DNA from 2 places in the Rhizobium sp. P1_E6 genome. Region 2 is predicted to be linked to the other one. Evidence: predicted binding sites of a transcription regulator. Region 2 holds the regulator's gene; the other holds the start of a gene.
What was found. The regulator PhoB, encoded in region 2, activates phosphate uptake and scavenging genes when phosphate is short. The targets are predictions, from matches to a motif close to TGTCATNNANCTGTCAT.
Positions count from the first base shown of each region.

Region 1: AC1D35_RS14735 (alpha-D-ribose 1-methylphosphonate 5-triphosphate diphosphatase) is a predicted target of PhoB. The motif match lies at 2,322-2,338, and genes of this name have one in related genera.

Region 1 is NZ_JBFUBG010000024.1:35,153-39,571, reverse strand. It holds gene AC1D35_RS14745 (molybdopterin oxidoreductase family protein) at 1-1,670, shown strand, start outside; gene AC1D35_RS14740 (NUDIX domain-containing protein) at 1,667-2,260, shown strand; gene AC1D35_RS14735 (alpha-D-ribose 1-methylphosphonate 5-triphosphate diphosphatase) at 2,396-3,565, shown strand; gene purN (phosphoribosylglycinamide formyltransferase) at 3,576-4,241, opposite strand; gene purM (phosphoribosylformylglycinamidine cyclo-ligase) at 4,238-4,419, opposite strand, start outside.
Region 2 is NZ_JBFUBG010000006.1:10,871-15,289, forward strand. It holds gene pstA (phosphate ABC transporter permease PstA) at 1-593, shown strand, start outside; gene pstB (phosphate ABC transporter ATP-binding protein PstB) at 608-1,423, shown strand; gene phoU (phosphate signaling complex protein PhoU) at 1,468-2,181, shown strand; gene phoB (phosphate regulon transcriptional regulator PhoB) at 2,313-2,996, shown strand; gene AC1D35_RS05480 (LysR family transcriptional regulator) at 3,275-4,198, opposite strand.

The sequences.
Region 1 (4,419 bases), on a different contig from region 2:
CCTGGACCGGCTTCACCATGGCGACCGGCATGTTGCGTGGGCCCGACCCTCGCGAGATGGCGCGCACCGACTGCGTGGTCATCTGGGGCACCAATGCGGTCGCCACGCAGGTCAATGTGATGACCCACGCAATCAAATCGCGCAAGGAACGCGGCGCGAAGATCGTCGTCATCGACATCTACGACAATCCGACGATGAAACAGGCCGACATGGCCCTGATCGTCAAGCCCGGTACCGATGCAGCACTTGCCTGCGCCGTCATGCACATTGCCTTCCGCGACGGTTATGCCGACCGCGATTACATGGCGAAATATGCCGACGATCCCGCCGGCCTCGAAGCGCATCTGCAAACAAAGACGCCGGAATGGGCGGCCGCGATAACAGGTCTTTCGGTCGATGAAATCGAAGTCTTCGCCAAGCTCGTCGGCACGACCAAGAAGACGTTTTTCCGTCTCGGCTACGGATTCACCCGCCAGCGCAATGGCGCGGTCGCCATGCATGCGGCTGCCTCCGTCGCCACAGTGCTCGGCTCCTGGCAATATGAGGGCGGCGGCGCCTTCCATTCCAACAGCGATATCTTCCGCATGAACAATGCGGAGCTGACCGGCAAGTCGATGAAGGATGCCGATATCCGCATGATCGACCAGTCGCAGATCGGCCGTGCGCTGACCGGCGATGCCGTCGCACTCCGCCATCGCGGACCGGTGACGGCCATGCTGATCCAGAACACCAATCCCGTGAATATCGCCCCGGAACAGCGGCTGGTAAAGCGCGGTTTTGCGCGCGACGACCTCTTCGTCGCCGTCCACGAGCAGTTCATGACCGAGACGGCCGAAATGGCCGATATCGTCATTCCCGCCACCATGTTCGTCGAGCATGACGACATCTACCGCGCCGGCGGCCAGAACCACATCCTGCTCGGCCCCAAACTCGTCGAACCGCCACCGACCGTGCGCACCAACCTCTTCGTCATCGAGGAACTGGCAAAACGCCTCGGTGTCGCCGATCGCCCCGGCTTCGGCTTCACGGCGCGCGAGATGGTCGACCGCGTCCTGGCCGCGAGCAACCTGCCGGACTACGACCATTTCCTCGAACATAAATGGTTCGACCGCCAGCCGGCCTTCGAGGAAGCACACTATCTTGATGGTTTCGCTCATCCCGACGGCAAGTTTCATTTCCGGCCGGACTGGGTGAACGGTCCCGCCCCGAACAAGCCGCCGGCTTCCGTCGGTACGCTCGGCCCCTATGCAGAGCTCCCGCCGTTCCCGGATCAGGTCGACGTCATCGAGCTCGCCGATCCCGAGCATCCTTTCCGCCTGGCGACTTCGCCGGCGCGCAACTTCCTGAATTCAAGCTTTTCGGAAACCAAGACGTCGCGCCAGAAGGAAGGTCGCCCGGAAGTGATGATCAATCCCGCCGATGCCGAAGCCAATGGCATCGACAATGGCGATCTCGTCCATATCGGCAATGTGCGCGGCGACCTGCGCATTCATGCCCGCGTGACAACAGAGGTTAAACCTGGCGTCCTGATTGCCGAGGGTCTCTGGCCCAACAAGGCGCATGTCGATGGCGAAGGCATCAACGTTCTCACCGGCGCCGATCCCGTGGCGCCCTATGGCGGCGCTGCCGTCCACGACAACAAGGTCTGGCTTCGCAAGGACGTCATATGACGCAATCTAAGGCAAAAGTGGAAATCGTCGGCAAGGAAATCCTGTCCGACGGCTGGACGAAGCTGGTCGGCTATCAGCTCGACTATACCGACCGGAAGGGTGAGACCCATCGCCTTCCGCGTGAGGTCTATCACCGCACGCCGGCCGCCTGCATCCTGCTCTACGATCCCAAGCGCGATATCGTCGTTCTGGTGAAGCAGTTTCGCCTGCCGGCCCACGTGAATGGCGACCCAGCGTGGATGATCGAAGTCCCGGCCGGCCTGCTCGACGGAGACGAACCCGAAGCCGCCATCCGCCGCGAGGCGATGGAAGAGACCGGCTATACGATTCGTGACGTCCGCTTCCTGTTCAAATCTTACACGGCTCCAGGCTCCATCACCGAGGTCGTGCATTTCTTTGCAGCGGCAATCGATACCGCCGACCGCACATCCGACGGCGGCGGTTTGGCGGAGGAGCACGAGGATATCGAGGTGTTGGAAATACCGCTGCCGGAGGCTGTCGCGATGATCGAAAAGGGCGAGATCATCGATCTCAAGACGATCATGCTGCTGCAGTGGATTCTGTCGAACAAGGGCCTGCTTTCCGGCTGATCGCTCGGCGTGCAACGCGATGTCTGCCCGTCCATTCGCCTTGGCTGAGTTTCTGGGAATTCTTCATGCAATTGTCATGATGCGGGACTAAGCGCTGCCCTTTAACAATCATCGGATGCGGTCAGGAGAAAGCCCATGTGGCTCGGTAATTTCACCCTCGTTTTGCCCAGCGAGGTTGTGAGCGAAGGTTCTGTGCGGATCGAAGACGGTGTGATCGTCGAGATCCGGCCAGAGCCGGTCACCGATGCCGTGATCGACGGCGGCGGACGTCTGCTGATGCCGGGTTTCGTCGATCTGCACGGCGACATGATCGAGCGCGAGATTGCGCCGCGCCCGAACGCCCATATGCCGATCGATTTCGGCATCCACGAACTGGACAAGAAGCTCGCGGCTGCCGGCGTGACCACGGCCTTCGCCGCCGTCTCCTTTGCGACGGAAAGCGTCTACGGCCACGTCCGCTCGCTGGAGACGACATCGGCCGTCATCGAAGGCATCAACACGCTACGCGACAATCTGCTGATCGATCACCGCGTCCATGCCCGCTACGAGATTACCAATATCGGTGCGGCGCCGACTCTGGAGCGCCTGCTGGAAGCCGGCCATATCGACATGGTCTCGCTGACCGACCACACGCCGGGGCAGGGCCAGTACAATGACATCAAGAGCTATATCCAGAGCATTTCCGAGCGCCGCGCCATATCCGAGGAAATGGCCGCCGAAGTTGTCGCCAAGCGCATCGCCATGCGTGACAATCCCGAGATCGACGCCAAGCTGAAGGACATCGTCGCGCTTGCGAAGAAGCATGGCCTCTCGCTCGCCTCGCACGACGATGACAGCGTCGAGAAGGTCATCGAAATGTTCGATCTCGGCGTCACGATCAGCGAATTCCCGGTAACGCTGCCGGCGGCCGAGGAAGCCCGCCGCCGTGGTCTCTGGACGCTGATGGGTGCGCCGAACGCACTGCGCGGCAAGTCCATGTCCGGCAATCTGAGCGCGCTCGATGCCGCAAAGGCCGGTCTGTTGACCGTGATTGCCGCCGACTATCATCCAGCGGCTTTCGTGCCCGGCATCTTCAAGCTGGCAGAAACCGTCGAGGGCGGTCTTCCGGCCGCGGTCGCGATGGCGACATCAAACGCGGCGCGTTCCGCCGGCCTGATGGATCGCGGCGAGATCGCCATCGGCCAGCGCGCCGATATGGTTGTGATCGAGCCGGGCGACGTGCATCGCATCCGCGCCACGTTCCGCGGCGGCCAGTTCGTCTACAGCGACGGCACCCTGCATCCGCTTCAGGCCCTCGCGGCCTGAAGTTGAAGCGTCAGTCGGCGATCAGCGAAATGAGCTGGGATTTGGGGGCGGCGGCGGAAGCTGTCGCCCCGATTGCTTTGCCGCCTTCCATCTTCACTTTGCCTTCGGCAAAGAGCTTGAGCGCCTGCGGATAAAGCTGGTGCTCGATGGTCAGCACGCGTCCGGCCAGCGCATCGGCGGTATCGCCTGTCAGTATCGGTACGGCCGCCTGGCCGATGACAGGGCCTTCATCCATGCCTTCGGTGACGAAATGCACGGTGCAGCCGGCGATCCGCATGCCGGCGTCGATCGCCCGCTGATGCGTATGCAGTCCCGGAAAAAGCGGCAGCAGGGAAGGGTGGATATTGATGATCCGGCCTTCATGACGCTGGATGAAGGCGCCAGTAAGCAGCCGCATATAACCGGCAAGGCAGATGATGTCGGGCGAAAGCGCGTCGAGCGCGGCAAGGATCGCCGCCTCGTGTTCGTCCTTGCTCGCATAGTCCTTGCGCACGAAGGCGAAGGTGGGAATACCCTCGGCGGCCGCCTTGGCAAGCCCGCCCGCATCTGCCTTATCGGAGATCACGCCAACGATCTCGGCCGGATAATCGGCCGATTTTGCCGCCTGCACCAGCGCCATCATGTTGGAGCCGCTGCCGGAAATGAAGACGACAGTGCGTTTGCGCGGCGAACTCATAGGGCGAGCGTGCCCTTGTAGATCGTGCCGGCTGCGCCCTCGGCCCGGGCGACCATGCGGCCGAGGGTGACGACCGTCTCGCCTTCGGCTTCAAGCGCCTTGGAAACGGCGGCAATATTCTCTTCGGCAACGACGACGATCATACCGATGCCACAGTTGAAAGTTCGCAGCATTTCCG
Region 2 (4,419 bases):
CGATCTATCTCGAGGAATTCGCGCCGAAGAACAGGCTGACGGACCTGATCGAGGTCAATATCAACAACCTCGCCGCCGTTCCGTCCATCGTCTACGGTCTGCTCGGCCTGTCGGTCTTCATCAACTTCGCCGGCCTGCCGCGTTCGGCACCGCTGGTCGGTGGTCTGGTGCTGACCCTGATGACGCTGCCGACGATCATCATCGCCACGCGTGCCGCACTGCGCGCCGTGCCGCCGTCGATCCGCTCGGCCGCCCTCGGCCTCGGTGCTTCCAAGATGCAGATGGTGTTCCACCATGTGCTGCCGCTTGCCATGCCCGGCATCCTGACCGGCACGATCATCGGCCTTGCCCACGCACTCGGCGAAACCGCGCCGCTGCTGCTGATCGGTATGGTCGCCTTCGTCGCCCAGGCGCCGTCCAGCCCGCTCGATCCTTCCACGGCACTCCCGGTTCAGGTCTACATGTGGGCCAATGAAGCCGAGCGCGCCTTCGTGGAAAGAACCTCGGGTGCCATCATCGTCCTGCTCCTGTTCCTGATCGTCATGAACCTCGGAGCTATCCTCTTGCGTCGTCGCTTTGAGCGCCGCTGGTAAACGGAGTAAAGATCATGAACATGTTGACGGAAGCCGCAGTCGAGAAGGCGCTGGACCAGAAAATGAGCAACGTCCCGTATAAGATGATCGGTCAGGATGTCTCCGTTTATTACGGCGAGAAGCGTGCGCTTTTCGATGTCAATCTGAACGTCCGCGAAAACACCGTGACCGCCCTGATCGGCCCCTCGGGCTGCGGCAAGTCCACCTTCCTGCGGTCGCTGAACCGCATGAACGACACGATCGACGGCTGCCGCGTCACCGGCAAGATCACGCTCGATAGCGACGACATCTACGATCCCGACATCGACGTCGTCGAACTTCGCGCCCGCGTCGGCATGGTCTTCCAGAAGCCGAACCCGTTCCCGAAGACGATCTATGAAAACGTTTCTTACGGTCCGCGCATCCATGGCCTTGCCAAGTCCAAGGCCGACCTCGACCAGATTGTCGAGACGAGCCTGCAGCGCGCCGGCCTCTGGAATGAGGTCAAGGATCGCGTGCATGAATCCGGCACCGGCCTTTCCGGCGGTCAGCAGCAGCGTCTGTYCATCGCACGCGCCGTTGCCGTCAGCCCGGAAGTCATCCTGATGGACGAGCCCTGCTCGGCGCTCGACCCGATCGCAACTGCCAAGGTCGAAGAGCTGATCCACGAGCTGCGTGAAAACTACACGATCGTCATCGTGACGCATTCCATGCAGCAGGCCGCTCGCGTATCGCAGCGCACGGCTATGTTCCACCTCGGCAACCTGGTCGAGGAGAACGATACCGACAAGATGTTCACCAACCCGGACGATCCGCGTACCCAGGACTACATCATGGGTCGCTTCGGCTGATTTTGGCGATGTGAAGCCTTCCCGATTTTCGAGGACAAAGCCCCATGGCATCAACACATATTTTCTCTGCTTACGATGACGATCTGAAATTCCTGTCCCGGCGCATTTCCGAGATGGGTGGTCTTGCCGAACAGATGGGCGGCGACGCTGTCCGCGCGCTCGTCAACGGCGATACCGCGCTTGCTCAGAAGGTCATTTCCGACGATGTGATCCTCGATCACGCCGAGCGCGAGATCAACGACAAGGCGATCGTCACGATCGCCCGTCGCCAGCCGATGGCCTCCGACCTTCGCGAGATCATGGGTTCGATCCGCATCGCCGCCGACCTCGAGCGCGTCGGCGATCTCGGCAAGAACACGGCAAAGCGCGTCATCGCGGTGCAGAGCACCGGCGTTCCGCGCAAGCTCGCCCGCGGCCTCGAGCATCTCTCCGAACTGGCGCTCGTCCAGCTCAAGGAAGTGCTCGACGTCTACACCAATCGTTCAGCTGACAAGGCGAATGCGATCCGCGAACGCGACGACGAGATCGACGCGATGTACACTTCGCTGTTCCGCGAACTCCTGACCTACATGATGGAAGATCCGCGCAACATCACGAGCTGCACGCATCTTCTCTTCTGCGCCAAGAACATCGAGCGCATCGGCGACCATGCAACCAACATCGCCGAGACGATCTACTACATGGCAACCGGCGCCCAGCCGGAGGGCGAGCGTCCGAAGGACGACAGCTCCAATACCGTTGGTGCGGTGACGGAGTAATCTGGACCTGCCGATTGCGTGCGCGCCCCGCGCTGGGGCGCGCAAGGGTCGCAGCCAATTCCGAGTTCCTGCATGGTCCCTTGCTTAAATCACCCCCGGTTTAAGGATCATGCATTAGGAGACTGACACGCATGATCCCAAGAGTTGCAGTTGTTGAAGATGAAGAGGCACTCAGCGTGCTTCTCCGCTACAATCTCGAGGCTGAAGGTTTCGAGGTGGATACGATCCTCCGTGGCGACGAGGCCGAAATCCGGCTTCAGGAGCGCACCCCGGACCTGCTCATCCTTGACTGGATGCTGCCGGGCGTTTCCGGCATCGAGCTCTGCCGCCGGCTGCGCATGCGGCCGGAAACCGAGCGTCTGCCGATCATCATGCTGACGGCACGCGGCGAAGAGAGCGAGCGCGTTCGCGGTCTCTCGACCGGCGCGGATGACTATGTCGTCAAGCCCTTCTCCACGCCGGAACTCGTTGCCCGCGTCAAGGCGATGCTGCGACGCGCCCGTCCGGAGGTTCTCTCCACCGTTTTGAAGTGTGGTGATATCGAGCTCGATCGCGAAACCCATCGCGTCCATCGCAAGAGCCGCGAAGTCCGCCTCGGCCCGACCGAATTCCGCCTCTTGGAATTCCTGATGTCGTCGCCGGGCAGGGTCTTCTCCCGCTCGCAGCTTCTCGATGGCGTCTGGGGTCACGATATCTACGTGGATGAACGCACCGTCGACGTCCATGTCGGCCGCCTGCGCAAGGCGCTGAATTTCTCCAACATGCAGGATGTCATCCGCACCGTCCGCGGCGCGGGATATTCCATGGAAGCCTGATCCGAGTGATCGGAGGTCACGAACGGGTCGTCTGGGTAACCGGGCGGCCCGTTTGTTTGTTCGGGTGGGCTTTTTAAGAGTAGACGTTGGCTTGCTGACGCCTTGACCGACATGCCCCTTGCATCGCGAGGGCTCAAGCGATGACGGGGACATCTGCTATGCGCCGATTGCGAACATTCTCTGAGCCTTGAGCATCGACTGATTTGGGGCCGGAAGGGGACTGTCGGCTTGCTGGCGCTAGCCAATCGAAGCCGTCACCAAGATGAGCGTGAGCTCTGCTATGGAACTTCAGCATAGCGGATGATGCTCTGATTTTGTACGTTGGCGACTAGTTCATCAGAACGAGACAAAAATCGGCGGAGCAAAGGTGAGGAATTTGAATCGTTGTATCCTAAGGTGAGATCAATTGTCGGAGGCACACCCTCAAGTGCTCTGGCAACGACATTTGGCGTCAGCATATTTTGCGCATAAAGCGGAATAAGCGTTATTCCACCTGTAGACACGACGAGCGACATTGCTGATGGTAGGCCTTCACCTTCGTACTCTGCCTTGAGTGTGATCCCAARGTTCGACGCGTACTCCTGGATCACGGATTGCAAGACCGGAGAAATTCTAGCCGAACTGACGTAAGTTTCGCGGGCAAGATCCTGTGGCCGGATCTTTTTCTGCGACGTCAAGCGATGGTCAGCCGGCAGCACGGCGATCAGTGGCTCCTTGGCTAAAAACTTGAACGACACACCAACACTCTGCGTCTCGGGGCGAAGGAAAGCGACGTCCAGCTTGCCTCGCATCAGTGCCAGAGCAAGGTCCGGGGAAGACTGACTGGACAATATGATTTCAACCTCCGGCGCTTCCTCACGAATAATGCGCAGTGCATGGGGTAGCCACACGACCTCTTGCCCTGCGAGAAAACCGATAGTGAACGACTGCTTTTGCGGCTGCTCTGCCCGCCGGGCCCCTTCCGCAGCCGCCTCGACTTGCAACAACGCCAGCCGCGCGTGATCAAGAAACACTTTACCGGCGGCGGTGAGCGTCACGCCGCGCGGCTGCCGTTCCAGCAGTTTTACACCGACTTCGGTTTCCAGATCGCGAATTTGCCTGCTGAGTGAGGGCTGGGAAGTGTGTAGCCGCCGCTCGGCTGCGGTCAGTAAGCTTCCCTCTTCCGCAACAGCAATAAAATAGCGCAAATGCCTGAGTTCCATCGCGTCCCCGCTATGCCTTTAAGGCATAGCTCGAACGTACAAGGTATTTGTCCTTGATAAAAGGGGGATTTAATTAACGCCGCAATCTAGGGACATAGTCGAATGCTTCATCGGAAGTATTTCGCAGTCAACTGTGTCCAGTCAGAGAAGGAAAGCTAAATGTCTAAAAGCCTACCTGTCGTGACCCGCAATTATCGGCGCTGACCTACATTATGTGAGAC